DNA from 2 places in the Pseudonocardia sp. McavD-2-B genome. Region 2 is predicted to be linked to the other one. Evidence: predicted binding sites of a transcription regulator. Region 2 holds the regulator's gene; the other holds the start of a gene.
What was found. The regulator HspR, encoded in region 2, represses chaperone genes until heat shock. The targets are predictions, from matches to a motif close to ANNTTGAGTNNNNNNNACTCAANNT.
Positions count from the first base shown of each region.

Region 1 (14,551 bases), on a different contig from region 2:
GGCTTCATCGCCACCGACGACGAGGGACCGGACGTCTTCGTCCACTACTCCGCCATCGAGTCGAACGGATTCCGCACGCTGGAGGAGAACCAGCGCGTCGACTTCCAGGCCAGCCAGGGCAAGAAGGGCCCGCAGGCCGACTCGGTCCGCGTGATCTGAGCTTCTGCGCGGGCACGACCCGCGCACCGCGACGGCGCCGGCTCCCCTCGGGGACCGGCGCCGTCGTCGTCCCCGGGGTCAGCCGAAGGCCGCCCGCAGCCCCTCCCTCGCCCGCAGCGCCGCCGCGACGACCACCGCCACGACGCCGATCGCCGCGACCACGGTCACCGGCACCGTCCCGGTCGTCGCGGACTCGACCGCGATCCAGACCAGCGCCCAGGCGGCCGTCGCCGCGTAGGGCAGCGTCGCCGTCGTCCGCCGGGTCGCGACGCCCGCGGCCAGCACGCCGGCACCGAGGAGCGCCGCGGCCGTCACCGGGCCGAGCGGCGCGCCCCAATAGGTCAGCGTCACCGAGAACCCGGCCACGGTCGCGAGTGACACCCAGCCCGTGTAGAAGGCCAGCGGGCCGTGCAGGAGTGCCCGGTCGGCCACTCCCTCGGCGGGGAACGCGGCGAGCCGGTGCAGCACCACGGCCAGGGTCACCAGCAGTGCCACGATCAGCAGCTGCGCGGTGCCCAGGAGCTCCTGGGAGAACACGACGATCCAGCCCGCGTTGAGCGCCGCCGTCGCCACGAACAGCCAGCCGGTCGCCCGGTGCACCGGGCGCGACCGCTGCCCGGGCAGCGACTGGTACACCGCGTACACGAGCAGGGCCAGGTAGATGAGGCCCCACACGGAGAACGCCACCGTCGCCGGGGTGACCAGTGAGGGGTAGCGGTCGCTGAGCACCCGCTGCGACTCCCCGAACGTCCCGCTGCCGCCGAGCGAGCCCGCCACCGCCTGCAGTACCGCCGCGGCGAGCACCGCCCAGGTGCGTGCCGTGTCCATCCCGGTGGCCGGGCCTGCCGTGCGGCCCGCCCTCGCCGTCGTCGACGCCATGTCCAGTCCTTCCGATCGTCGCAACCATCTCGATGATAAAGACAATCGACGCACGAGGCATGTCGAGCGGTACGACGACCGGCGTTGCGCCGGACGGCGGCGGGGTTGCCACCGGTCGTCGGTCCGCTGGGCCCGGTCACCCGTCGTTCACCGGTGGCCGCGACGCCGTGCGGTCGGCGTTCCCCGCTCGTCTCGCCGCTGCGCACCCTCGCCGCGCACCCCTCGCGAACTCGTGCACGGAGCCCGATCCTGGTGGTGTACTTCACAGGGAAAGCGGCACCACAGGGGTTGTCGCACAAGCGGAAGGAAGTGACCTCCATGTCCTGGTGGGACAGCTACCGAGCCGTCTACGGCGCGGAGCTGCGAGCGGCTGCTCGCGAGTACGCCGACCACGGTTGGCCGCTCGTGCCGGGGCCGGGCGCGGAGGTCATGCTCGCGACGGGCGACGTGCTCGACGTGGTCGAGGTCCCGGCGGCCATCGGTCGGCAGGTCTGCCGGACGCTGCGTGAGGCCGGCGAGGTCGTGCCGGTCGCCGCGACGCCCGAGGGGACCTGGTGGTTCCCGATGAGCCCGCGGCACGCGCTCCCGGCCGAGCTGAGCCTGCACACCGACGTCGTGCTGCACACCGACGGCATCGGCGTCGTCGCCCCGCCGACCGAGCGTCCCGAGGGCTGGGTGCAGTGGCGCGTGGCCCCGGCGCGGGTCGGCTACCGGGTGCCCGAGGCCGCGGTCGTCGTCGAAGCGGTCTGCGACGCGGTGCGCCGTCGCGACAGTGAGCAGTCCCTGCCCGACGAGCAGGAGGCGCGGGCCGAGCAGCCCGGCGTCCCGAGCGCCCTGCGGCGCTGACCCTCCCGCGCGGCCCGGACGGAACCGAGGATCCGGCCCGCGCGACCGCGTACCGCCCGCCCGAATCCGTCCCGATGTCGTCTCCGCAGGTCTCCGCGGGACGCCGGGAGCGGCCGGGCGGTGCGCACCGGAAGCGGCGCCCGAGGGGGCACTTCTCCCTCGCCGCGCAGCCGCTCCACCGGCCACGGCCGGGTCCGGCGGGACATCCCCCGGACCCGGCCGGGGACCCGTACCGCGCGCCCCCGGCGCCCGTTGTCGGTGTCCCCGGGCACTATGGGTGTGTGCAGACCTCCCGCGCGCCGGAGCGCCCGACCCCCGTCCCGCAGCGGGACCGCACCATCGGGTCCGTTCCCGACGTCCCCCTCGGCGGCTTCGGCCCCGGTGACGAACAGAAGCGGCGCGACCTGCGGCGCATGAAGGCCGTCGCCACCGGGTTCCTCCTCGGCGCGACGGTCGTGTTCTTCGTCGCGAAGTACTTCGAGGTCGTCCGCGGTGTCCCCGGGGCGGACTACGTCCGGGCCGCCGCCGAGGCCGGCATGGTCGGTGCGCTCGCCGACTGGTTCGCGGTGACCGCGCTGTTCCGGCACCCGTTGCGGATCCCGATCCCGCACACCGCGATCATCCCGCGCAAGAAGGACATGATCGGTGACAGCCTCGGGGACTTCGTCGGGGAGAACTTCCTGTCCGAGTCCGTCGTCCGCGACAAGCTCGAGCGGATCGGGGTCAGCGAGTCGGTCGGGCGGTGGATCGCCGAGCAGCACAACGCCGACCGGATCACCACCGAGCTGGTCACCGCCGCGCGGGCCCTCGTGACGGTGCTGCGCGACGAGGACGTGCAGAACGTCATCGAGACCGTCGCGGTCCGCAAGCTGATGGAGATTCCGGTCGGTCCGCCGATGGGCAAGGCGCTGGAGGGCGTCCTGGCCGACGGCGCCCACCGCAGGCTGGTCGACCTCGTCTGCGACCGCGCCTACGACTGGGTCGCCGACAACCAGGAGATGGTCCTGCGGGTGGTGCACGACCGCGCGCCGTCCTGGACCCCGCGCTTCGTCGACGACCTCGTGGCCGACAAGCTGTTCGCCGAGATCCGCGGCTACGCCTGGGCCGTCAAGACCGACCCGGAGCACCCGCTGCGGCACGCCGTCGACCGCTACCTCGCGGAGTTCGCCCGCGACCTGCAGCACGACGAGACGACGATGGAGCGCGCCGAGCAGGTCAAGCGCCAGGTCGTCGAGCATCCGGAGGTGCAGCACTTCATCGGCCGCGCCTGGACGGTCGTGAAGTCCATGGTCCTCGACGCCGCCGACGACCCGTCGAACGAGCTGCGCCTGCGCGTGCGCGACGGCCTCATGGCCTTCGGGCGGAGACTGGGCCGCGACGTCGAGCTGCGCGCGAAGCTCGACGGCTGGCTGGCGGACGCTGCGTCGTACGTCGTGCGGCACTACCGGCACCAGATCACCACCTTGATCACCGAGACCGTCGCCCGCTGGGACGCGGAGGAGACCTCGCGCAAGATCGAGCTCCAGGTGGGCCGCGACCTGCAGTGGATCCGGATCAACGGCACCGTCGTGGGGGCGCTCGCCGGCCTGGTCATCCACGCCGTGGGGGAGCTCGTCATCGGGTGATCGGTCGGGTGTCCCCGGATGACATCGCACCGTCACCGGACCGTCACCGACGTGGCGCACGCCACGTGACCAGCGCTAGCACTGTGCTTGCAGGAGCTAGCAGTGCCGCGTACGGTCGGTTCCGTCAGTGAGGAACGGATCGAGACGGAGGTGAGACGGATGGCCACCGAGCGCAAGCACGGAGAGCGTGAGTCCGTCGAACCCGTCGAGCGCGTCGCGCAGGCCGTCGAGAGCGTCGGTCAGACCGTGGGGCACGCGGTGGAGGACATCGGGTCCTACATCCGCGCCCAGCGCGAGGCCGCCCAGGTCTCCATGCGGCAGCTGGCCCGCACCGCGGGCGTCAGCAACCCGTATCTCAGCCAGGTCGAGCGCGGACTGCGCAAGCCGTCCGCCGAGATACTGCAGCAGATCGCCAAGGGGCTGCGGATCTCCGCCGAGGCGCTGTACGTCCGCGCCGGGATCCTCGAGGAGCGGCCCGCCGGTCAGGTGACCGACGCGGTGCTCACCGATCCGACTCTCAACGAGCGGCAGAAACGTGTGCTGCTCGACGTCTACGAGTCCTTTCGCAGCGAGAACGGCCTCTCTGCCGGCACCACCGACACCCCCACCGATACGAGGAAGTGATCACCATGGCCGTGAACCTCCCCACCAGCGCCGACGTGCAGAAGCTGCGCGAGCAGACCGCCGAGCAGGCCGAGGTCGTCCGCACCCCGCTGCTCGCCGTGCTCGGCGCCGGCGACTTCGCCGTCACCACCGTGAGCAAGGCCGTCACCGACGCCCGCTCCACCGCCACCAAGCGCGCCGAGGAGGTGCAGACCCGCGTCCAGGAGCTCCCCGACGAGCTCAAGGAGCTCCGCGGCAAGCTGTCCTCGGACAACATCCGCAAGCAGGTCGAGGAGTTCCGCTCCGAGGTCGAGGGCGTCTACGTCGGGTTCGCCCAGCGCGGTGAGAAGGCCTGGGGCCGGATCCGCAAGCAGCCGCAGGTCAAGCAGGCCATCGCGACCGTCGAGGGTCTGACCGAGAAGTTCGACACCCGCGTCGACGAGTTCGTGGACGAGACCCACGACGTCGCCGTCAAGACCCTGGGTACGGTCACCACGCAGACCCGCTCGGTCGGTGAGAAGGTCGCCCGCCGCGCCCAGACCGCCGCGAGCGAGGCCGCCGAGGCCGTCACCGAGGTCTCGAAGGAGGCCGCCGAGGCGATCGAGGAGGCCGGCGACGAGGTCGCGTCGACCACGCGTTCGACCGCGCGCCGCACCGCCGCCAAGACCGACCCGAAGACCGCCACCGGCGCGAAGGTCCCGGCTCGCAAGCCGACCACCCGCCGCGGCACCTCGACGGCGTCGGCCAAGAAGTGACACCCGCCGGGCCCCGTGCCCGGTGAGTACGACCCGCGCCCCCGGCCGATCCCGATCGGCCGGGGGCGCCGTCGTGTGCGGATGCGGATCGTTCCGCCCGGATCCGGCGCCGGACGTGACCGGCGCCCGGGTTGTCCGTACTCTGGCCGGGTGTTGTCACTGCCAGGTGCCCCCGATGAACTGATCATCTTCGTGATCAAGTGGATCATGGTGGTGGTCGGCGGGTTCTCGTTCGGGCACGCACTGATGCAACGTGCGGACGCCTTCACCGCGGCGGGCAAGCTCACCAAGAACGCCTGGCTGGGCATCACCGGCGTCGCGCTGCTGCTTCTGATCATCACGAACGGCCCGATGTTCGGCGGTGCCATGTTCTGGCTGGCCGCCACCGTCGCGACGCTGGTCTACCTGGTCGACGTCAAGCCCGCGGTGATGGAGGTGCAGGGCGGCGGACCGCGCTGGTGAACCCCCCCGGTCCTCGGGACGCTCACAACCGTCCCGGCGCTGGACCGGCCTGACCTGCTCGCGGAGCCCGTCGCCGTCCCGCCGTCGCCCTGACCGGGATGGCCTACGGTCCCGAGCGCGACCCGGTCACGCATCGGTGGCCCCGCGGTACGCGGTGTTCCCACGGCCGCCGTCACGTGCTCCGGTGTCCGCGTTCGCCCTGAGCGGACACGACTCAACTCCGGGAAGCGGAGGGCCCTCCGTGTGGTTGGGCAGGACATGAGTGACGTGCTGACGCTCCCGGTCCTGCCTCTCGACGACGCCGTGGTCCTGCCCGGCATGGTCGTCCCCGTCCGCCTCGACGACTCCGACACCCGTGCCGCGGTGGACGCGGCCACCGCCGCGGCCCAGGACCGCGACGACGGGAGACGGGTGCTCGTCGTGCCCCGCATCGACGGCCGCTACGGCGCCATCGGCGTCGTCGCCGTGCTCGAGCAGATCGGCAGGCTCCCCAACGGGGACCGGGCCGCCGTCGTGCGGGGTGAGCGGCGCGCCCGCATCGGGTCGGGGGTCTCCGGCCCCGGCGCGGCGCTCTGGGTCGAGGCCGAGCCGGTCGACGCCGGCGAGCCCACCGGCCGCACCCACGAGCTCGCCCGCGAGTACAAGGCTCTGGTGGTCGGGATCCTGCAGCAGCGGGGGGCCTGGCAGGTCATCGACTCCGTGCAGCAGACCGACGACCCGGGCGCGCTCGCCGACCTCGCCGGGTGGGCGTCGTGGCTGGACGTCGCGCACAAGGCCGAGCTGCTCGCCGAGACCGACCTCGACGCCCGGCTGGAGAAGCTCCTGGGCTGGACCAAGGAGCACGTCGCCGAGCAGGAGGTCACCGAGAAGATCTCGAACGACGTCCGCGAGGGCATGGAGAAGCAGCAGCGCGAGTTCCTGCTCCGCCAGCAGCTCGCCGCGATCCGCAAGGAGCTCGGTGAGGACGACCCGGAGGGCTCCGACGACTACCGCGCCCGCGTGGAGGCCGCCGACCTGCCCGACGAGGTCCGCAAGGCCGCGCTGACCGAGGTCGGCAAGCTGGAACGTTCCTCGGACCAGAGCCCGGAGTCCGGCTGGATCCGGACCTGGCTCGACACCGTCCTCGACATCCCGTGGAGCACCGCGACCACCGACTCGTCGGACCTCGTGGAGGCCCGTCGCATCCTCGACGCCGACCACGCCGGTCTCGACGACGTGAAGGAGCGCCTCGTCGAGTTCCTCGCCGTGCGCGCCCGCCGCGAGCGCAAGGGCCTCGACACCGTCGGCGGCCGCGGCTCGGGCGCGGTGCTCTCGCTGGTCGGCCCGCCCGGCGTCGGCAAGACGTCGTTGGGGGAGTCGGTCGCCCGCGCGCTCGGCCGGAACTTCGTCCGCGTCGCGCTCGGCGGCGTCCGGGACGAGGCGGAGATCCGCGGTCACCGGCGCACCTACGTCGGCGCGCTGCCCGGCCGGATCGTCCGCGCCATCCGCGAGGCCGGCTCGATGAATCCCGTCGTGCTGCTCGACGAGATCGACAAGGTCGGCAGCGACTTCCGCGGTGACCCGACCGCGGCGCTGCTGGAGGTCCTCGACCCGGCGCAGAACCACACGTTCCGCGACCACTACCTGGAGGTCGACCTCGACCTGTCGAACGTCCTGTTCCTGGCGACGGCGAACGACGGCTCCGGGATCCCCGGCCCGCTGGCCGACCGCATGGAGATCGTGACGCTCGACGGCTACACCGAGCCGGAGAAGGTCGCGATCGCCCGTGACCACCTGCTGCCGCGCCAGGTCGCCAAGGCCGGTCTCGACGACGGCGACGTCGAGTTCACCGACGTCGCGCTGTCGATGATCGCCGCCGAGTACACCCGGGAGGCCGGGGTCCGGCAGTTGGAGCGGGGCCTGGCGAAGGTGCTGCGGAAGGTGGCCGTCCAGCTGGACGCGTCGGAGACCGAGCGCCCGGTGCACGTCGACGCCGACGCGCTCGTCACCTACCTCGGCCGTCCGCGGTTCACGCCGGAGTCGGCCGAGCGGACCTCGGTGCCGGGCGTCGCGACCGGGCTGGCGGTGACCGGTGCCGGTGGTGACGTGCTGTTCATCGAGGCCACCTCGATGGACGGCGAGCCGGGCCTGCAGATCACCGGGCAGCTGGGCGAGGTGATGACCGAGTCCGTCTCGATCGCGCTGTCCTACCTGCGCTCGCGCGGGCTGGCCGGTGACCTCGCGTCGCGCAAGCTGCACGTGCACGTCCCGGCCGGTGCGGTCCCGAAGGACGGCCCGTCCGCCGGCGTCACGATGACGACGGCGCTGGCGTCGCTGGCCTCCGGGCGTTCCGTCCGGAGCTCGGTCGGCATGACCGGCGAGGTGACGCTGCAGGGCAAGGTCCTGCCCATCGGCGGGGTGAAGCAGAAGCTGCTCGCCGCGCACCGGGCCGGGCTGACCGACGTGATCATCCCGAAGCGCAACGAGCCGGACCTGGACGACGTCCCGGCCGCGGTCCGCGAGGAGCTGCGGGTGCACCCGGTCGCCGACGTCTCCGAGGTCCTGGCGATCGCCCTGGAGCCCGCCCACGACGCGGCGACGGCCGAGCAGTCCGCGGCCTGATCTCCGTCCGACCCACGGCGTGAGCCGTACGATCCGGCGCCCGTTCCGCAGCACGCGGGGCGGGCGCCGTCGTGTGCGCGCCCCGCCGGTACGCCCCGCTCCGCGCGTCGCGAGCGCCCGTCCTCGCGCAGCTGTTCCTACGGGAAGTTCGCCGAGATGCAGCTCAGCGGGAACTGTCGATCTCCACGGCCCGCTGAGCTGCATCTCGGCGAGTGCGGTCGAGGGCCTGGCCCACCTCGGCGACGATCTCGTCGGGCCGTCGGTGCATGTCCGGGGCGGTGTAGCGCAGCACCCGCCACCCCGCCGCGACGAGCCGGGTGTGCCGTTGTGCGTCGGCGCGGGCCGCCTCGGGCGTCGCGAAGTGGCCGCCGCCGTCGTACTCGACGCCGAGGTGGTGGTCCGGGTAGGCCAGGTCCAGCCACAGCGCCGTGCGCCGGACGTCGTCGAGGACCGGGTGCTGGGGCACCGGCCGCGGGAGGCCACCCCGGACGAGGACCAGCCGGAGCCGGGTCTCGGGCGGGGAGCCGGCGCGCGGGTCGGCCCACACCGACGCGTCGACGACCCGCCGGACACCCCGGGCGTGGGCGTGCCGGACCGCGAGGTTCAGCAGCACGTCCGGGGCGAACGATTCGCGGGACAGCGCGTCGACGGCGACGACACCCTCGGTCGGTGACAGACGCCGCGCCAGGTCGAACGCGGTGCGGACACGCGTGGTGACCCGTACGCCGCGGACCTCGGTCACCTCGTCCGGGTGCAGGACGTCGCGACGGACGAGCACACCCTCACGGGAGCGGGCTCCGGGGTGCGCCGCGCCGACGGTCACCTCGGCCGGTGCAGCCCACGGGGCGCGCGACGCGCCGAGCAGCTCGGCGGCCGAGTACCCGCTGAGCACGGCGTCCGGCCCGGCCCAGCAGTGCGCCGCGAGCGAGCGGAGCCGTAGGTCGGGGCGCAGGTCGGCCGGCGCGTAGGTGTCCGGGAGCAGCCGGCGGTAGCGGGGCCCTCGCAGGAGGTCGGGGGTGACGAGACCCGCCGCCACGGCCGCGGTCCCGCGGAACACCTCGGGCCATCCGGGGATCGTCACGTGCTGATCGTGCGCCGGCTGCCCCGGCCGTCGGACCGGATCGGCCGGACTCCGTCGCCATCGCGAATGAAGGACGTACGCCGAGATGCAGCTCAGCGGGCCACGGAGATCCACAATTCCCGCTGAGATGCATCTCGGCGACATTCCGCTGCGCGCGACCCGATCCGGCCGGGCCGGGCCGGGCGGCAGGGCTGCGGGCTCAGCGGAAGACGACGGTCCGGTTGCCCTGGATCAGCACCCGGTCCTCCAGGTGCCACCGCAGCCCCCGGGCCAGCACCAGGCGCTCGATGTCGCGTCCCCGTCGCACCATGTCGGTCGCGGTGTCCCCGTGGTCGACGCGGGCGACGTCCTGCTCGATGATCGGGCCCGCGTCGAGGTCGGCGGTCGCGTAGTGGCAGGTCGCGCCGATCAGCTTGACCCCGCGCCGGTGGGCCTGGTGGTAGGGCCGCGCCCCGGCGAAGGACGGCAGGAAGCTGTGGTGGATGTTGATCGCCCGCCCGGCCCAGGCCTCGCACAGGTGCGCGGGCAGGACCTGCATGAAGCGGGCGAGGACGATCGCGTCGGGGGAGTCGTCGTCGACGAGCTTGCGGATCTCCTCGAACGCGGTGACCTTGCCCTGCTCGCGGGCCGGGTCGCCGGGCGCGGGGAAGGGTACGTGGTGGAACGGCACCCCGTGCGCGGCGACGACCGGCTCCAGCGACGTGTGGTTGCCGATCACGCGGGTGATCTCCACCGGCAGCTCGCCCGCCCACACCCGGCCGAGGATGTCGTGCAGGCAGTGCTGGTCGCGGGTCACCAGCAGCACGGCGCGCTTGCGGACGCCGGTGTCGGAGATGCGGTGCTCACCGCCCAGCTCGGCGGCGACCGGGGCGAACCGGGCGCGGAGCTCGTCGACGTCGAAGGGGACCGACGCGGCGTCGACGACCTGGCGGGTGCAGAACACCCCGGCCTCGACGTCGGCGTGGTACGCGGCCTCGGTGATCGAGGCGCCGAGGTCGGCGAGGAACGTGCTGATCCGCGCGACGATGCCGGTGCGGTCCGGGCAGGACAGGGTGATCACGTAGTGGGACATCAGGAGATCCGGGAGAGGGTGAACTGGGTCTCGGCGGCGAGCAGCTGCTCGATCTGCCCGGCGACCGCCTGCTCGATCTTCGCACCCACCAGCGGGACCTTGACCGTGACCTCGGCCCGGATCCGGACCTCGCTGCCGCCGTCGACGTCGGCGATCCGCATCACCGACCGCGCGGTGGCGGGGGTGCCGATGACCTTCACGGAGCCGGTGCCGTCGTAGACGCCCTCGCTGCCGGCCCGCCACTGCTCGCTGCGGTCGATCTGCAGGTCCCCGCCGGGTACGAACGACGACACGATCGACGGCAGGTGCTCGCCCGGGATCCCGTGCCGCAGTGTGTAGCGGACGCCGTCGGCGGTGGTCTCGTAGGCGGTCACCCCGGCCCCGGGGCCGCCGATGTGATGCAGCTGCTCCTCCAGGAGATCGCGGTCGACCATCGCCGCGTAGACCTTCGAGGCCGGATGCGCGGACGTTGCGCGGTAGTCGATCGAGCGCGGCATGGGCGAAGGCTACCGTTGCGGTCGTGAGTTCCCCCGCTCCGACAACGGTCGACCCGATGCTCAGTGCGCACACCACACTGCGCCTCGGCGGACCGGCCTCCCGCATCGTGCGCGCCGAGGGCGCGGCCGAGGTGGTCGACGCCGTCGCCGCGGCCGACCGGGCCGGGGAACGGGTGCTGCTGGTGGGCGGCGGGTCGAACCTCGTCGTCGCCGACGCCGGGTTCGACGGGACCGCCGTGCTGCTGGCGGGGCGCGGGATCGGCCACGAGCGCGACGGCGACCGGGTGCTGCTGACCGTCGAGGCCGGTGAGGACTGGGACGACGTCGTCGCCGCGACCGTCGCCGACGGGCTCGGCGGGCTGGAGTGCCTGTCCGGTATCCCCGGGCGGACCGGCGCGACCCCGGTGCAGAACGTGGGCGCCTACGGCGTCGAGGTCGCCGACCTGCTCGTCGACGTCGACCTCTACGACCGGCGCACCGGCACCGTCCGCGAGCACGTGCCCGCCTCCGAACTGGGGCTCGCCTACCGCACGAGCGTCCTCAAGGGCAGCGACGACGCGATCGTCCTGCGGGTGCGCTTCGCGCTGCACGCCGACGGCCGCTCCGCCCCGATCCGCTACGGCGAGCTCGCCCGCACCCTCGGCGTCGACCCGGAGACGCGGACCGATCCGGCCGCCGTCCGTGAGGCGGTGCTCGGGCTGCGCCGTGGCAAGGGCATGGTCCTCGACGCCGAGGACCACGACACCTGGTCGGCCGGCTCGTTCTTCACCAACCCGATCCTGCCCACGGACCGGGCGCCGCAGGTCGACGGCCTGGCCGCGTGGCCCGCGGGAGAGGGCCGGGTCAAGCTCAGCGCCGCCGGGCTGATCCAGAACGCCGGGTTCGGCCGCGGGCACGCCGGCCCCGGCGGCCGGGTGTCGCTGTCGACGCGGCACGTCCTGGCCCTGACCCACCGCGGCGACGGGACGACGGCCGACCTGCTGGCCCTGGCCCGTGAGGTGCAGGGCGGCGTCGCCGAGCGGTTCGGCGTCACCCTGCATCCCGAACCGGTGCTGGTGGACTGCACCGTCTGACACCCTCTGTACATCGACGTCCGGTTCGCGTTGCGCCGCACGGGGGAGCACCGTCCTCCTGCCGATCACGTGGACCGGATCCCGGCGTACGGTCGGTGCGCAACGCAGGAGATCGAGTACGCGGGGGAACGGTTGCGACGGGTACTGATCGTCGTGGTGGTGCTGATCGGCGCGCTGGGCGTCGTCGGGGCGGTGGCCCTCGCGGCCCCGCCGCAGGACCCGGCGGTGCCGCAGGCCGCCCCGGCCCCGGCCGGGCCACAGGTGAGCTACCAGCCGGCCGCGTCGGCGTCGTCGGTGAACCCGGCACAGCCGGTCTCGGTCCGCGCGGCGGGCGGCACGCTCGACGGGGTGTCGCTGACCGACCCGGACGGCGACGCCGTCGACGGCGCGCTGTCCCCGGACCGCACCACCTGGACCAGCAGCGGTGATCTGGACTTCGCCTCCACCTACACCTGGCACGGGCGCGCCGTCGCACCGGACGGCACGGCGACCCCCGTGCAGGGCACCGTCGCGACGCTGGAGCCCGTCCACACCGTGCGCGGCACCCTGAACATCGGCGACGACCGCACCGTCGGCATCGCCGCGCCGATCGAGATCCAGTTCGACCGGCACGTCGAGGACCGCGCCGCGATCGAGAAGGTCCTGGAGGTCACGACCTCGAAGGAGGTCGAGGGCGCGTGGGGCTGGCTGCCCGACGAGAACGGCGGCTCGCGCGTGCACTGGCGGCCGAAGGAGTACTGGCCGTCGGGCACGAAGGTGACCGTGGACGCGCCGCTCAAGGGCGTCGACTACGGCGGCGGCAGCTACGGCGCCGAGGACCTAACCACGTCGTTCGCGATCGGCCGCGCCCAGATCGTCGAGGCCGACGCCCGATCGTTCCGGATGATCGTGATCCGGGACGGCAAGCAGATCGCGGACTACCCGGCGTCCTACGGCCTGGCCGACGACCCGAACCGCAACACGCGCTCGGGCATCCACGTCGTCACCGAGAAGTTCACCGACAAGCGGATGGTCTCGCAGCAGTACGGCTACGACGTCGTCGAGAAGTGGGCCGTCCGGATGAGCAACAACGGCGAGTTCATCCACGCCAACCCGGTGTCGGCCGCCGCGCAGGGGGCCGCGAACGTCACCCACGGCTGCGTGAACCTGTCGGTCGAGAACGCCAAGGCGTACTACGACTCCGTCCTCTACGGCGACCCGGTCGAGGTCACCGGCACCCCCGTGCAGCTCTCCGCCCGCGACGGCGACCTGTGGGACTGGACGCTGTCCTGGGAGAAGTGGAAGGGGTTGTCGGCGCTGTCCTAGCGGGTACCCGCCCGCCATGAGCGTTCCCGACGACCGCGCCGCCAGCCGTTCCACCCCGCTCCCGGAGGAGGAGGGCACCGAACCCGGTGCCGAACAGATCCTGCGCGAGTCCGAGGAGCGGATCGCCGGCGCCGCCCGGAGCGAGAGCCCCGGTGACGACGCCGACCAGAACCGCCGGTCGGAGGAGACCCTCTAGCGCCGGTGCCGCCGCGTGCCCGACGCCTGGTCACGCGGCTTGAGCACGATCTGGTCCAGGTTGACGTGCGACGGGCGGGTCGCGGCGAAGACGATCGTGTCGGCGACGTCGTCGGCGGTCAGCGGGGTCAGGCCCTCGTAGACCTTCGCCGCCTTCTCCGCGTCGCCCAGCCGCACCTCGGAGAACTCGGTCTCCACCATGCCGGGGCAGATCTCGGTGATCCGGATCGGCTCGCCGAGCAGCTCCCCGCGCAGGGTGCGGTGCAGCATCGCCTGGGCGTGCTTGGCGCCGGTGTAGCCGGCGCCGTTGTCGTAGAAGTCCAGCGCGGCGATCGAGGTCACCGTGACGATGTGCCCGTCGCCCGACGCCCGCAGCTTCGGCAGGAACGCCTGCGTCAGACGCAGCGTGCCGGCGACGTTGGTCTCCCACATCCAGCGCCAGTCGTCCTCGTCGGCGTCGGCGACGGGCTCCAGGCCCTTCGCGCCGCCGGCGTTGTTGACCAGCAGCTTCGCCTCGGGCACGGCGTCGGCGAACGCGCGGACGGACTCCCGGTCGGTGACGTCGAGGGACAGCGCCGTGCCGTCGATCTCCTTCGCGATCTCCTCGCAGCGCTCCACCCGGCGCGCCCCCAGCACGACGTGGAAGCCGGCGGCGCCGAGCGCTCGGGCGGTGGCGGCGCCGATCCCGGAGGAGGCCCCGGTGACGACGGCGGTCGGACGGTCGTTCGCGGTCATGCCGATGAGCCTATGACCTACCTCGGCTCGACGCCGCGCTGCGCCGACCGGTCCCCGCGGCGGGCGGCGGCCCGCTGCGCCGAGAACACCGCGGCGCCGAACAGGCCGACGCCGACACCGGCGATGCAGGTCCAGAACCACGCCCCCGCGCCGTCCGCGGGGCCGAAGCCGGAACCGGTGACCATCACGACCGCGGCGGCGACGCCCGCGCCGACCGCCCACAGCAGCATCCCGCCGAGGATCACCGGCGGGGACTCGTAGAAGCGCGCCGGCAACGGCGGCGGGGGCGGGGGGTCGCTCGCGCGCTCGCTGTCGTGGGCCGTCACGGGGCCGTAGCCTAAACGGTGCACGGACGGAACCCGCAGTGTTGCACCGCGTCTAGTGTGTCGCCGTGATCGAGCGCCTGTTCCGCGTGTCCGAGCGCGGCTCCACCGTCTCCCGCGAGCTACGCGGGGGTCTCGTCACGTTCATGGCGATGGCCTACATCATCGTCCTGAACCCGCTGATCCTCGGCAGCGTCACGCCGGGCGACCCGTCGGCCAAGGCCGACGCGCTGGGCGGGATCCTCCCGGTCGCGCAGGTCGCCGCGGTGACCGCCCTGGTCGCGGGCGTGATGACCATCATCTTCGGCGTCGTCGCGAACTACCCGTTCGCGATCGCCAC
Region 1 covers NZ_JAMXSG010000091.1:977-15,527, forward strand. Annotated here, with positions in the region: gene NH602_RS14170 (cold-shock protein) at 1-159, shown strand, start outside; gene NH602_RS14175 (tryptophan-rich sensory protein) at 238-1,038, opposite strand; gene NH602_RS14180 (bifunctional DNA primase/polymerase) at 1,192-1,884, shown strand; gene NH602_RS14185 (DUF445 domain-containing protein) at 2,166-3,509, shown strand; gene NH602_RS14190 (helix-turn-helix domain-containing protein) at 3,669-4,133, shown strand; gene NH602_RS14195 (hypothetical protein) at 4,139-4,867, shown strand; gene NH602_RS14200 (DUF2516 family protein) at 5,018-5,329, shown strand; gene lon (endopeptidase La) at 5,588-7,930, shown strand; gene NH602_RS14210 (DUF559 domain-containing protein) at 8,094-9,011, opposite strand; gene purU (formyltetrahydrofolate deformylase) at 9,211-10,083, opposite strand; gene NH602_RS14220 (DUF2505 domain-containing protein) at 10,083-10,580, opposite strand; gene NH602_RS14225 (UDP-N-acetylmuramate dehydrogenase) at 10,637-11,653, shown strand; gene NH602_RS14230 (Ig-like domain-containing protein) at 11,786-12,958, shown strand; gene NH602_RS14235 (hypothetical protein) at 12,975-13,154, shown strand; gene NH602_RS14240 (SDR family NAD(P)-dependent oxidoreductase) at 13,151-13,888, opposite strand; gene NH602_RS14245 (DUF2530 domain-containing protein) at 13,906-14,214, opposite strand; gene NH602_RS14250 (NCS2 family permease) at 14,280-14,551, shown strand, end outside.
Region 1: lon (endopeptidase La) is a predicted target of HspR. The motif match lies at 5,526-5,550, and genes of this name have one in related genera.

Region 2 (14,551 bases):
TGCCCACCGACGTCGGCTACGAGGAGATGCTCGGGACCCTGTCCCCGCGCCCCCGCCACGACGACCGGCCCGACGACGCGCCCCGCCAGTTCGTCTTCGCCGACGGCCACGGCGGGGTGGAGAAGGTCCGCATCGACCTGGAGGCGCCGCACCTGGAGCACGTCCGCGAGGCGCTCGACACCAACCCCGACGCCGCCCGCGTCGTCGCCCCGCGCCCGCCGGGTGGCCCGGCGATCACCGCACCCGGTCATCCCGAGATGAGCGCACCCGACGAGCCGAGCCCGCTGCCCGCCCGGCGCGCCCCGGCCCCCGTGGTGCTGCCCGACCTCGACGGCGACGAGATCGACCTGCGTACCGACACCCGGATCGGCCCCGGCGACGACGACCCGGTCCTGGCCGGCGGGATCCGTGCCGGTGGGGTGCAGGTCGTGTCGGTCGCCGCGACCGACGCCGCCGTCGGCCGCGCGGAGCTCTACGACGACGAGCAGCTCGACCTGCTCGACGAGCTCGACGACGACTGGGTGGTCGACGAGCCCGCCCCCGCGGACGGCACCGCCTCCACGGACGGCACCGCCCCCGCGAACGGCACCGGCCCGTCGAACGGGACGGCGGCCACGAACGGCCACCCCGCGGCCGCTCCCCCCGACGGGGACGGACGGTGACGGCGGGCCTCGACCCGTCCGGCGGCGCAGGCGTCTGGGTCGTCCTGGGCGTGCTGCTCGCGGCCGTCGTCGTGTCGGTGCGGAAGACCCGCCGCCGCACGCCGCAGACGCCCGGGGTGACCCGCCGCCGTCGTCGGCGGACGGCGGTCCTGGTGGTCACCGCGATCGCCGGCGGCACGCTGCTGCTCGGCTCGCCGGCCATGGCGCAGGCGCTGGACTGCAAGTCCCCGCCGGAACCGGACCGCCCCGGCACCGGGCTGGTCGGCTCGCTGGACCGGCCCTCGGCGCTGCACGGGGAGGCCGGCAGCGTCTACGAGGAGGTCGGCTACGCCGGTCTCGTCTGGCACAACTACGACCTGGGCTGCGCCACGTCGGGCGTGCTGAACCCGTCGGTCACCACCGACACATGGCTGGGCAACCAGGTCTTCAACCTGGCGAAGCTGACCGTCGGTGGGGTGAACTGGGCGCACTACCTCATCGCCGACGGCGGGTCGCTGTTCGCGCCGCTCGACCAGGTCATCACCACCGCGACCCGGGCGATGTACGAGACCGTGTTCACCACCTGGGTGGGCCTCGGCCTGCTCGGGTTCGCGATCATCGTGCTGCTGCTGGCGATGCGCGGGGAGCTCGCGCGCCAGGCCCAGCGCACCGGCATCGCCGTACTCGCGCTGATGCTCGGATCCGCCGCCTACCTCGCACCGGTCGACTGGTCCCGTGCCGCGGACAACCTGCTGCTCGACGGCGTCACGCAGATGCAGGAGGGCTTCCTCGGCCAGGTCGGGCTGGGCACCCGCGACACGCTCCCGACGGTGCTCGTCGACCAGGTCGCCTACCAGAACTGGCTGCGCGGCACGTTCGGCGCGCCGGACGTCCCGCAGGCCCAGGAGCTGGGCCGGGACCTGCTGCGGGCGCAGGCGTTCACCATCGACGAGATCGACCAGGGCCAGGACACGTCCGAGACGGCGGAGCGCAAGAAGGGCGAGTACGCCGCGCTCGCCGACCGCATGGGGGACCGCTACCCGTACTTCACCGGGGCCTCCGGCAGCCGGATCGGGGCCGGGACGCTCGCGCTGATCCAGGCCGCGTGCATCGCGCTGTTCCAGCTGCTGTCCAAGGTCCTGGTGCTGGTCGCACTGCTGGTCATCCGGCTGATGGTGGTGACGGCGCCGGCGATCGCCGTCGTCGCGCTGCTGAAACCGGACGTCATCCCGGCGATCCTGCGCATCGGCGGCGCCGCGATCGTGAACACGCTCGTCGTCGGGGCGCTGGCCGGGCTGCACGCGCTGCTGGTCGTGTCGCTGTTCGCCCCCGGGTCCGGGGTCGACCTGTGGCTCGCGCTGCTGGTCACCGGCGTGGTCACGCTCGTGCTGTGGGCGGTCGCGCGGCCGTTCCGGCGGCTGGTGTCGATGGTGACACTGACTCGTGAGCAGTTCGGCGGGATCGTCCCCGGCATCAACGGCGGCCCGGTGTCGCGGGTGTGGAACCGGATGCGCGGCCCGAACGACGCCGACGAGCGCCAGTCCCGCTGGTGGTCCGAGCGCGGCGGCCCCGGCGGGTCCGGCGACCCGGGTGCGGCGCGACCGGAGGCCGAGACTGCGGCCGGGCCGGGGGCCCGGGTCCGTCGTCGCGCGGCACCGGACGTGTCCTCGCCCCAGGCGGCCCGGATCGCCGAGCCGCGCCGCGGGGCACTGCCGGTCGGGGCGACCGGGCGGCCCGACACCGGGTTCGGTACGCGGGTCGACCCCGGCGAGGTCGACGACCGCTCCATCTACCGCCGCGACGACGCGGGGCCCCGCCGCCCCGGCGATCCGACCCCGGTGACCCCGGAGCTCGTCGACGGCGTGCCCGTCTACAAGATCTACCGCCCGCGGGCGGCCCGCACCGGCGGCGACCGTGCCGATTAGGTCCTCCCGCGGCCGCGCCGGCGCCTACCGCGCGGTGTGGCAGTGGCCGCTGCGCTCCCCCGCCCGGCTCGCCGTGACGGTGGTGGTCCTGGGCGGGCTCGTGTTCGGACTGGTCTCGCTCGGCGGTTCCGGCGGGGCGGCGTCCGGCGGCCTGATCGCCGGGGGCGGCTCCGGCGGCAACCGGTGGGACAGCGGGTCGTCCGGCGTCTCCGCGACGCCCACCCCGACGCTGCTGCCGCCGGTGCCCGAGCTGACGCCCGAGGCACTGCCGGTGTCGCAGGCCCCACGGCAGGCGCTGGAGACGGCGCGCGTGTGGGCGGCGGCCTGGGTGAACCACCCCGACGGGATGACCTCCCAGCAGTGGGTCGCCGGGCTGCGGCCGTACACGACCGACGAGTTCCTCGGCGTGCTCGCGGGCGTCGACCCGTCGAACGTGCCCGCCTCCCGGGTCACCGGGCCCGCGACCCCGACCCGGGTCGCGCCGAAGAGCATCGAGGTCACCGTGCCGACCGACACGCTGACCCTGCGGATCCTGGTCGTCGACACCGAGGCGGGCTGGAAGGTGTCCCGCTACGACCGGGCATGAGCACCCCGCTGACGCGTGCGCTGCGGCCGCTGCGGCTGCTGCTGCCGTTCCTCGCGATCGGGATGGCGCTGGTGCTGTTCCTGACCGTCGGCTTCCTCGCGTTCAGCCCCAACCTCGGGGGCGGCCGGTCGAACGCGGCCTGGTGCGACACCGGGATCTCGACCGCGACGGTCGGCCGTGGCGGCGGGGGAGCCACCTTCGAGACGCTGTCCGACGAGCAGAGGCAGAACGCCGCCGCGATCATCTCGGTCGCCAAGGACATGCAGCTCCCGCCGAAGGCGTGGCTGATCGCGCTGGCCACCGCGATGCAGGAGTCGACGCTCCGCAACATCGACTACGGGGACCGGGACTCGCTCGGGCTGTTCCAGCAGCGGCCGTCGCAGGGGTGGGGCACCCCCGCCCAGGTCACCGACCCCGCCTACAGCAGCCGGATCTTCTACGAACGGCTGATGGAGGTGCCGGGCTGGGACTCGATGCCGGTCACCAAGGCCGCGCAGACCGTGCAGCGCTCGGCCTTCCCCGACGCCTACGCCAAGTGGGAGGGCCTGGCCGCGTCGCTGGTCGAGAACATCGGCGATGTCGCCAACCCGACGGGCTGTGCCCCCGGCACGACCGGCGCGCTGCCCCCGGGTGTCGCCGGGGCCGCGATCGGCTTCGCGCTCGGCGAGCTCGGCAAGCCCTACGTGTGGGGCGCGACCGGACCGGACTCCTGGGACTGCTCCAGCCTGCTGCAGGCGTCGTACCGGGCGGCCGGCGTCACGATCCCGCGGGTGTCGCGCGACCAGTACAACTCCGGCGGCCACCTGCCGGTCCGGGACATGCAGCCGGGCGACTTCCTCTTCTACGCCCACGACACCTCGGACCCGACCACGATCTACCACGTGATGATGTACCTGGGCGACGGCAGGATGGTCGAGGCACCGAACCGCAACTTCCCCGTCCGCGTGCAGCCGGTGTCGTGGGAGTTCGGCGATCTCGTCCCGCTCGCCACCCGGCCGGGGACCACGCCGAACCCCGCCTGAGCGGGGTCGAGGCGCCATCATGAGAGGCATGCGCTCCCCGCTCTCGGACTATCTCGACTCCGCGGCGCCCGGTGCCTGCCCGGACCACCTCGTCGTGCCGCGGTCACTGGCCCAGTCGATGCCGCTGCGCTGGCAGCAGGTCTTCGTCGGGCTGCTCGCCGACCTGCACGACGCCTACCCCGGCGTCGACTGGCCGGAGTACGCCGTGTCCGCGGTGCGGGCCGAACCGTTGACCGAGCTCGACGACGCCCAGCTCGCCACACACGGCTACGTCACCGAGCTGGGGCCCGACGGCGACCTCGAGTACCGCGACGCCGACGACCGCGTCGTCCCCGGGTCGCTGCCCGTCCGGGTGGAGGTGCCCGACACCGTGCCGCCGGCGTCGGCGGGGCAGGTGCCGCGGGGGACCGTCGTCCTGCGCTGACCGCGCCCCCGCTCGCCGCTTCACTGCGCGCGCCGGTCGGGCCCGGCCCGGTGCGCGGGGGCGTCGCCGAGATGCACCACAGCGGGAATCGTCGATCTCCACGGCCCGCTGAGCTGCATCTCGGCGTGCGGCAGGGACACCTCCCCTGCGGAATCCGCTCACCCGGTGAGCGAGTTCCGGCCACCTCTCACCAGGCCCGGTGCGTCCCGACCGGCGCGCGACGGCGCTGCGCCGCGTCGGCGAGCCGGTCCAGCTCGCGGACCAGGTACGCGGCGTCGGCCGGGCCGGCGTGCACGACGGCGTCGTCGGGGAGCGGGCCGCCGACGACGTCCGGGGTCGGGCGCCGCTGCACGTAGCAGCCGTCCGCGGTGGCGTGCACCAGCAGGACCCCCGGCGCGCGGCACGGGTCGGGTCCCTTCCGGCCGGCGCCGAGCTGGGCGACGCCCTCGACCTGCCCCATCCGCCGCAGCATCTCGGCCTCGGCCGCGCTGCAGCCCCGCCGCAGGAGCTCGTGGACGAGCCGGTCGGCGTCGCCGTCGGCGCGCTCGGCGGCCTCGCCCAGCAGCGCGACGGGGATCCGCACCCCGGCCCCGGGGCCGGGCACGACCTCGCCGAGCAGCTCGACCAGGACGGCCGACGCGTCGTCGGGCGGGACGCGGAGCAGCGCGACGTCGTCGCCGATCCGGGTGGCCAGCACCGCGTGCCCGGCCCGCCGCGCGACCAGCGCCCGCTGCCACGACGGCGGTGCGACCACGAGGTCGTGCTGGAACTCCGGTGCGACGACCGTGCGCAGGTCGTCGACCAGGTTCGGCTCGAACGCGGTGCCGGTGAACAGGCCGCGCGCGGCGAGGGTGTCGAGACACCCCCGCACGACACGGGCCCGCTCGACGTCGGTGAACCCGGGGCTCAGCAGCTCCAGGACTGCGGGGTTGCGACCGAGGTCGAGCAGGTCCCGGGCGACGTCGAACTCGGCGGCGGTGAGGACGGCGGCGCGATTCCAGTCGATCATCGGTGGGGCTCCTCGGGGGCCAGGACGGCGTCGGTCGCGGCGATCTCGATGTCGAACACCTCATCGGTGGGGACGACGTAGCGGTTGCGGTGGTCCCGGGTGTCGCGGCTGCCCGCGCCGCCGGCCATCGGGCCGTAGCCGCCGGGGGCGCCGCCGCGTCCGGTGGTCTCGCCGGGGCGGGCGGACCAGGCCGCCTCGGCGGTCCGGACACCGGGACCGAAGGGCTCGTACGGTCGTCCGCCACCGGATCCCGTGCCGCCGGGGAGGCGGTCGCCGTACCCGGGACCACGGGCCGACGGCGGGAGGAGCGGCTGGGCCCGGGTCCGTTCGTCGAACCGGTGCCCGAGGTCGACGCGGGTGGCGAGCGGGTCGGGACCCGGTGTCGTCGTCGGGTACGGGCCCGGGGGCGCCGCCGGCCGGTACGGGTCCGGGGCGGGCGTGGCCGGCGGGTCGAGATGCTGGGGTGCGACGACGTCGACCGGCCCGGGAAGCCCGGTGCCCCGGTCCCGGTCGGCCACGCCGTCGCCGGTGGTCCCGGGACCACCGGGCCCCGCGGTTCTCCCGACGTCCGGCGTGCCGGGGCCCGATCCGACGAATCCCGATCCGTCGGTCCCCGGCCCGCCGGGAGCACCGACGCCGTCCGGTCCGGGACGTGCCCCGCCGCCCGGCTGATCCGGGGCGCCGGCTCCCGGACCGCTTCCGCCGAGAGGGGCGGCTCCGCCGCCGGCCCCGACACCGGCCGGGCCGGGACCGCCGGCCCCGGCCGGGCCCGGTGCCGGACCTCCCGCACCGGTGGACGTCGAGGCCGACGCCGGGTCGACGGTGCGGAAGCGATCGTCGATCGCGGACGCCGTGTCGAGATGCTCCTGGAGAGCGCGGTCGGCCTCCTCGCTGTGCCGCTGGTCGCGTTCGAGCGAGGTGACGTAGTCGGCGACGGTGGCGCTCAGCCCGGTCAACGGCGTGCTCGCCAGCAGGTGGAGGTTGCGGACGCCGCTGGTGAAGATGCCCGGCGGGGTGGGGTCCAGGGCGGCGATGGCGGCCTGGGTGCGGTCGAACGACTGCCCGTAGGCGTCCAGCTGGGTCGCGCCGTTCGCGGTGACGGGGGCGGTGCACAGCATCGAGGTGGTGATGCCGTCGAGGGACTGCTGAGCGACGGCCGCGGCGGGGCCCTGCCAGGAGATGCCCAGCTCGGCCATGCGCTTCCGGGCCTCGTCCGATGCGGAGCGCAGCTCGGCGTCCGCGGTGCGGAGTGCGGCTGCGGCGTCGGAGACCGCCGTCGAGCCGGGTTTTCCGACCACCCAGGCGTACTTCTCCTGGAGGGACCTGGCAGCGAAGTTGAAGCCCTGTGAGAACGCCATCGTCTGTCCTGGAGTACCGCGGGTCTCAGATCGTGAACGAACGAGCGATGGCGTCCTCGCCGAGCTCGAAGACGACCGCAGTCGCTCGGAGTCGTCGAACCGCTTCCTCCAACTCGGTCTGATGCTGCGCGTGCGTCGCGATCGTCCGCTCGAACCTGTCCTGGAACGCCGGTGTCGCGACTCCCGAGATCGGGTCGTCCCCGCAGGGACCGACCCGTGTCCTCTGCGCGCTGCGGAGAGATTCTCGAATGGCGATGATCTGGGCGGACAGGGCGCGACCTACCTCGAGCACGTTGTCCGGCGAGATCTGGCTCATTAAGGCGTCCGACGAGCCCACGGTCCCTCGCTGGGTCTGTTCCACGGCCGGAACGTAGGTGCGCCAGCTCCCGGAGACAGCGGTTTCCGCAGCGCTCGTCGCGATTGCGAAGTCGCGGAGTCGGATCAGCGATGGATGAGCGAGGGCAGAGCGGCAGCGGCCACGGCGCGGGCCCTCGTGCACAGGTCGCGGTCGGTGGTTCCGGAACGCTGGAGGTTCGACGACGTCGCCATGGCCTGTGCTCGCAACGACGTCGCGTCGTCGATGTCGACACCCACCTCGCACGAGGGGTACGAGCTCGACGGATACACGGTCTCGGCGGCGCGGTATCCCGACACGTCGACCGGTGCCGTTCCCGGAACGGACAGGAGCTGAGACGTCGGAACCGGGATGAACTGCAGGTTGACGTCGACCCCCGCCGGGTCTGTGCCCAGGTATCCGCAGGTCGGGGCAGGACGACCTCCGATCGTCGCGTCGTCGACCTTGCCGGCCCCCAGATCGAGGTCCGAGCGCTGTGCGGTGTCGAGCAGCTCGCACGGATGGCGTCCGCTCACATCGATGGCGGCCGGGCGCGCGGGCACGGTGGGGTCCGCTACGAGACCTGGCGGCTGTGGCATGCAGGAGGTGAGCCCGACGATCACAGCGGCGCCCACGACGCCGAGGGCCGTGCGACGCGCAGCCGGTACGAGCACGGTGATCCTCCGTCGACGATCGAGCGGCTACAGGCTAGCCCGCCCCACCCCCCGTCGACGGCCGTTCGGACCACCCGCGAACGTCGTGGATAAAAGTTGAGTCCCTCGGGAACAAGTCTTCCGGGTCCCTCGTTGACCCCATGAGAGCAAGTTGAGCAGGACCCACTCAAGGGCGATGCGCGAGGCGCTCCCCGGCCTGGTACAACTTGAGCCGGACGCACTCACACCCCACACATCTCGGAGGCAGTCACCATGGCTCGTACGGTCGGTATCGACCTCGGGACCACCAACTCCGTCGTCGCCGTCCTCGAGGGTGGCGAGCCGACGGTGATCGCGAACTCGGAGGGTGCCCGCACCACTCCGTCGATCGTCGCGTTCGCGCGCAACGGCGAGGTCCTCACCGGTCAGTCGGCGAAGAACCAGGCGGTCACCAACTCCGACCGCACGTTCCGCTCGGTCAAGCGTCACATCGGCACCGACTGGAAGACGTCGGAGATCGACGGCAAGACCTTCGCGGCGCAGGAGATCAGCGCCCGCGTCCTGCAGAAGCTGAAGCGGGACGCCGAGGCCTACCTGGGCGACGAGGTCACCGACGCCGTCATCACGGTGCCCGCGTACTTCGAGGACGCACAGCGCCAGGCGACCAAGGAGGCCGGCCAGATCGCCGGTCTGAACGTGCTCCGGATCGTCAACGAGCCGACCGCGGCCGCGCTGGCCTACGGCCTCGACAAGGGCGACAAGGAGCAGACCATCCTGGTCTTCGACCTGGGTGGCGGCACGTTCGACGTGTCCCTGCTGGAGATCGCCGAGGGCGTCGTCGAGGTCAAGGCCACCAACGGCGACAACCACCTCGGTGGCGACGACTGGGACGAGCGGATCGTCAGCTGGCTCGTCGACAAGTTCAAGTCCTCCCAGGGCATCGACCTGACCAAGGACAAGATGGCGATGCAGCGGCTCCGCGAGGCCGCGGAGAAGGCGAAGATCGAGCTGTCCAGCTCCTCGTCGACCAGCATCAACCTGCCCTACATCACGGTCGACTCGGACAAGAACCCGCTGTTCCTGGACGAGACGCTGTCCCGCGCGGAGTTCCAGCGGATCACCCAGGACCTCCTGGACCGCACCCGCAACCCGTTCAACCAGGTCATCAAGGACGCCGGCATCTCGGTGAACCAGATCGACCACGTCGTGCTCGTCGGTGGCTCCACCCGGATGCCCGCCGTCACCGAGCTCGTCAAGGAGCTGACCGGCGGCAAGGAGCCGAACAAGGGCGTCAACCCGGACGAGGTCGTCGCCGCCGGTGCCGCGCTGCAGGCCGGTGTGCTCCGCGGTGAGGTCAAGGACGTCCTGCTGCTCGACGTCACCCCGCTGTCCCTGGGCATCGAGACCAAGGGCGGCGTCATGACCAAGCTGATCGAGAAGAACACCACGATCCCGACCAAGCGCTCGGAGATCTTCTCCACCGCGGACGACAACCAGCCGTCGGTGCAGATCCAGGTCTTCCAGGGCGAGCGCGAGATCGCCGCGTACAACAAGAAGCTCGGCATGTTCGAGCTGACCGGCATCGCGCCGGCGCCGCGCGGTGTCCCGCAGATCGAGGTCTCCTTCGACATCGACGCCAACGGCATCGTCAACGTGTCCGCCAAGGACATGGGCACCGGCAAGAGCCAGGAGATGACGATCACCGGCGGCTCGGCGCTGTCCAAGGACGACATCGACCGCATGGTCAAGGAGGCCGAGGCGCACGCCGAGGAGGACGCCAAGCGTCGCGAGGAGGCGGAGACCCGCAACCAGGCGGAGACCCTCGTCTACCAGACGGAGAAGTTCGTCAAGGAGAACGACGAGAAGCTCCCCTCCGACGTGAAGGACGCGGTGAACGCCGCCCTGGGTGAGACCCAGGAGGCGCTGAAGGGCACCGACCACGAGGCGATCAAGTCCTCGATGGAGAAGCTCGCCACCGAGTCCCAGAAGATGGGGTCCGCCCTGTACTCCCAGCCCGGTGCCGAGGGCGCCGCGGGGGCCGCCGGTGGTGCTGCGGACGGTGCCGCGTCCGACGCGCAGGACGACGTCGTCGACGCCGAGATCGTGGACGACGACAAGGACGCCAAGGGCGACAAGTGACGGCCGGCGGCCATCCACGGGACGACAGGACGGTCGACATGGCAGACGAGCAGAAGCAGGAGGAGCCGGTGACCTTCCGGGACCGCCGCAAGGTGGACCCGGAGACCGGCGAGGCCCGTCCGGCGACGGACGGTGCGGACACGACCGGGGCCGCCGACACGGCGGCCCCGGCCGGGGACGGCGAACAGGTCGCGGGTCCGGCCGACGGGGAGGACCCGGAGCTCGAGAAGCTGCGGGCCGAGGTCGCCGAGCGCACCGCGGACCTGCAGCGGGTCAGCGCCGAGTACGCCAACTACCGGCGCCGGGCCGACCGTGACCGCGAGCAGACCCGGGTCGACGCCAAGGTCTCCGTGGCGAGCGACCTGCTGGTCGTGCTCGACGACTTCGAGCGCGCCGAGCAGCACGGCGACCTCACCGGGCCGTTCAAGTCGGCGGCCGACAAGGTCACCGGGGTGCTCTCCAAGCTCGGCCTCGAGGCCTTCGGGGCCGAGGGCGAGGCGTTCGACCCGTCGCTGCACGAGGCCGTGCAGCACGAGCCGGCCGAGGGCTCCGGCCCCACGGTCACCGTGCTGGCCACGGTCCTGCGCCGCGGCTACCGGATCGCCGACCGGGTGCTCCGCCCCGCGATGGTGACCGTGCAGGACCGCCCGGAGGCCGAGGTCTCCGAGCAGGCCCGGGCCGATGCCGCCGACGGCGGCGCGGACGCCGGCGACGGCGAGCCGCAGAACCCCGCCTGACCAGGGCGGACAGGGACGTGACCGCGCGGTGCGGCGGGAGGCGACGAGCCTCCCGCCGCACCGCGGGTCTGATCGGGAAGGAGGCGGAGTGACCCAGCGCGACTGGATCGAGAAGGACTTCTACCGCGAGCTGGGCGTCTCCTCGACGGCGTCCCAGGACGAGATCAAGAAGGCGTACCGCAAGCTCGCCCGCGAGCTGCACCCGGACGCGAACCCCGGTGACGAGAAGGCCGAGGCCCGCTTCAAGTCGGTCTCCGAGGCCTACGGCGTGCTGGGCGACGAGTCCAAGCGCAAGGAGTACGACGAGACCCGCGCGATGTTCGCGGGCGGCGGCGGCTTCGGCGGGTTCGGCACCGGCGGTGGCTTCCCCGGTGGTGCGCGTCCCGGTGGCGCCGGCCAGGGCGGCTTCGACATCAACGACCTGTTCGGCCAGGCCGGCCGCTCCGGCGGTGCCGGGGCCGGCGACTTCAGCGACATCCTCGGCGACATCTTCGGCCGCACCGCGCGGAACAACGCCGGCGGTGCGGGCGGGTACGGCACGGCCGGTGCCCGCCGCGGCCAGGACGTCGAGAGCAGCCTGACCATCTCCTTCGACGACGCGGTGCGCGGCGCGACGGTGCCGATCAAGCTGTCCTCGCCGGGGCGCTGCGAGCGCTGCGGCGGCACCGGGTCCCGGCCCGGCAGCACCCCGCGCACCTGCCCGACCTGCTCCGGTCAGGGTCTGGTGAACCGCAGCCAGGGCGCGTTCTCGTTCTCCGAGCCGTGCCGCGACTGCCGCGGGACCGGCCGCATCATCGACGACCCGTGCCCCGAGTGCCACGGCGACGGCGTGTCCACCCGGACCCGGTCGCTGACGGTGCGGGTCCCCGCCGGCGTCGACGACGGGCAGAAGGTCCGGCTCGCGGGCCAGGGCGAGCCCGGTCGCGGCGGCGCACCCGCCGGTGACCTCTACGTCACGGTCTCGGTCACCCCGCACCGGATCTTCGGGCGGTCGTCGAAGAACTCCGACGACCTGACCCTCACCGTGCCGGTGACCTTCCCCGAGCTGGCTCTGGGTGCGACCCTGACGGTGCCGACACTCGACAGCACCGTCTCGCTGCGGATCCCGCCGGGGACCGCCAGCGGCCGGACGTTCCGGGTGTCGGGGCGTGGGGTCGAGCGCAGGAACGGGAAGAAGGGCAATCTGCTGGTCACCGTCGAGGTGGCGGTGCCGCAGAAGCTGGACGAGGCGGCCACCAGTGCGCTGGAGGCCTATGCCGAGGCGACGTCGTCGTTCGACCCGCGGGCCGATCTCCTCGGTAGCACCAGGAGGTGATGGCGGTGGCCGGACGACGCACCCCCCGGGACGGGGAGGAACCGCTGATTGTCGACGTCGCACACGACAGCCCGGTGTTCGTCATCTCGGTCGCCGCGCAGCTGTCCGGCCTGCACGCCCAGACCCTGCGCAGCTACGACCGGATCGGCCTGGTCAGCCCGGGCCGGTCCGCGGGCGGCGGGCGTCGCTACTCCCAGCGCGACATCGCGCTGCTGCGCGAGGTGCAGCGGCTCTCCCAGGAGGAGGGCGTGAACCTCGCGGGCGTCAAGCGGATCATCGAGCTGGAACAGATGGTCGACGAGCTCTCGGCACGGCTCGAGGAGGCCACCGCCGAGCTCGACGCGGTCCGTGCCGCCGCCGCGCAGGCCACGGCGGCGGTGCACCGCTCCTACCGGCGCGACCTCGTGCCGGTGGACCGGCGCCAGGCCGTCGTGCGCTGGCGCCCCACAGACGACGGCTGAGTCCCCCGGGCGGTGCGGGCCCGGGCCGCTCAGGCCGCCGTCAGGACCCCGCGGCGGGCCAGCAGCCCGAGCACCACGGCGCCCAGTAGCGGGACCGCGGCCAGCACCGCGAACGGCAGCGCCGGCGGGAACGAGGGGGCCAGCAGCGCGCCGACGCCCGTCGAGCCGACGAGCACCATCAGCCCGCCGAACGAGGCCAGCACCCCGAAGTGGGCGCCCAGCCTGCGCTCCCCGGCCAGCCGGGGCACCAGGTCCTGCGCGACCGGCACGGCGAACATCTCGCCGAAGGTCAGCAGCAGCACCATCAGCACCGCGGGTGCGAGCGCCCACCACCCCGGCAGGCCCGGCAGCAGCCGTGCCACCGCGACGACGGTGAACGACGCGGCCATCAGGCAGAACCCGAGCACCACCGAGCGGCCGGCCCCGATCCGGTGGCCCCACGTCGTCACCCGCATCTGCAGGCAGATGACCAGCACCGACATCAGCACGAACAGGAAGCCCAGTGCCGCGGTGCGGCCGACGCGCTCCAGCTCGTCGGGCAGCGCCAGGTACAGCTGGTTGTAGGACAGCAGCCAGCCCGAGTAGCCGGCCGCGAACAGCATGAAGCGACGGTTGCCCAGCACCTCGCCCCAGCCCGCGAGCATCGGCCGTCCGGCCTGCTCGGCCTCCCGCCACGGCAGCCACCGCCAGTGCGCCAGCCCCACCAGCACGAAGCCGACGGCGGCGACCAGGCAGGCCAGCTGGAAGTCGACCAGCATGAGCGCGGTGCCGACCAGCGGCCCGGTGACCGTCCCGACCTGACCGGCGACGGCGAACATCGCGAACACCTCGGTCCGTGGCGGGCCCTCCCCGGCGCGTTCCCGCTCCCCGGCCTCCCGCGCCAGCGACGACTCGACGGCCGGCGAGAACAGGGCCGCCGCGAACCCGGTCAGCAGCGCCCCGCCGATGACCGCGGGCAGCGTGCCGGCGGCCCCGAGGAGGATGAATCCGGTCACGCGCAGCGCACACCCGGCGAGCACGACCGGCTTCGCACCGAACCGATCGGTCAGGGTCCCGCCGATCACGAACAGCCCCTGCTGGCTGAACGTCCGCAGCCCCAGCACCAGCCCGACGGCCGCCGCGGCGAGCCCGAGGTCCTCGGCCAGGTGCGTGGCCAGGTAGGGCAGCACCATGTAGAAGCCCACGTTGAAGGCCAGCTGGGTGCTGATCAGCAGTTTCATGACCGGCGGGAGCCCGCTGAAGTGCGCCCATCGACCGACGCGGAGCGGAGCCGCGGGACGCGGGTCCGACTCGGGATCGGCGGGGCGGCGGAGCAGACTGCGGAGCACCACGAAGTGGTACCAGGTCGCCCTCTGCAGTCGCGACTCGATGGCAGTAACGACATATGCGCATGCATGAAGATACTTGACCGTGTGTACAGGCTTACCGAAGATCTTCCGGGCGCCGGGTGACACACGGTCGAGGGGCGCCGGAGAGGACAGGTCGCCATGCCCGCCGCGCGCGCCGTCGTAGCACCCCGTCGTTCCCGGTTGCGGGTCGCCGTCGCCGTGGCGGCGAGCGCCGCGGTCCTCACCGCGTGCGGTGGCACCGGCGGCGGGACCGGCCGGGTCGTCCCGGACGGGCAGGCCACGATCGCGATGGCCTTCGGCCCGTCGGCCGGTTACGGGGTGGACACCGACGACGCGTTCGTCGTCTCCCAGCTGGGTGTGACCGAGTCCCTGGTGGCGTCCGGGCCGGACGGCCGGCCGCGACCCGCATTGGCGACCGCGTGGGCCCAGCAGTCCGACCCGCGGACCTGGCGGTTCGAGCTGCGCCCCGGCGTGACCTTCCAGAACGGCGAGCCGCTCACCGGGCAGGCCGCCGCGACCGCCCTGAACTGGGTGGCCGGCGTCGCCGCGCCGCCGCGCGCGGTGCGCGGGATCGGCCTGCAGGCCGCTGCGGACGGCG
Region 2 covers NZ_JAMXSG010000036.1:12,188-26,738, reverse strand. Annotated here, with positions in the region: gene NH602_RS08055 (ATP-binding protein) at 1-662, shown strand, start outside; gene NH602_RS08050 (hypothetical protein) at 659-2,566, shown strand; gene NH602_RS08045 (hypothetical protein) at 2,556-3,152, shown strand; gene NH602_RS08040 (C40 family peptidase) at 3,149-4,174, shown strand; gene NH602_RS08035 (hypothetical protein) at 4,203-4,598, shown strand; gene NH602_RS08030 (ESX secretion-associated protein EspG) at 4,786-5,607, opposite strand; gene NH602_RS08025 (hypothetical protein) at 5,604-6,965, opposite strand; gene NH602_RS08020 (PE domain-containing protein) at 6,991-7,326, opposite strand; gene NH602_RS08015 (DUF3558 family protein) at 7,407-7,862, opposite strand; gene dnaK (molecular chaperone DnaK) at 8,226-10,091, shown strand; gene grpE (nucleotide exchange factor GrpE) at 10,130-10,828, shown strand; gene dnaJ (molecular chaperone DnaJ) at 10,917-12,143, shown strand; gene NH602_RS07995 (heat shock protein transcriptional repressor HspR) at 12,149-12,604, shown strand; gene NH602_RS07990 (MFS transporter) at 12,634-13,824, opposite strand; gene NH602_RS07985 (ABC transporter substrate-binding protein) at 14,092-14,551, shown strand, end outside.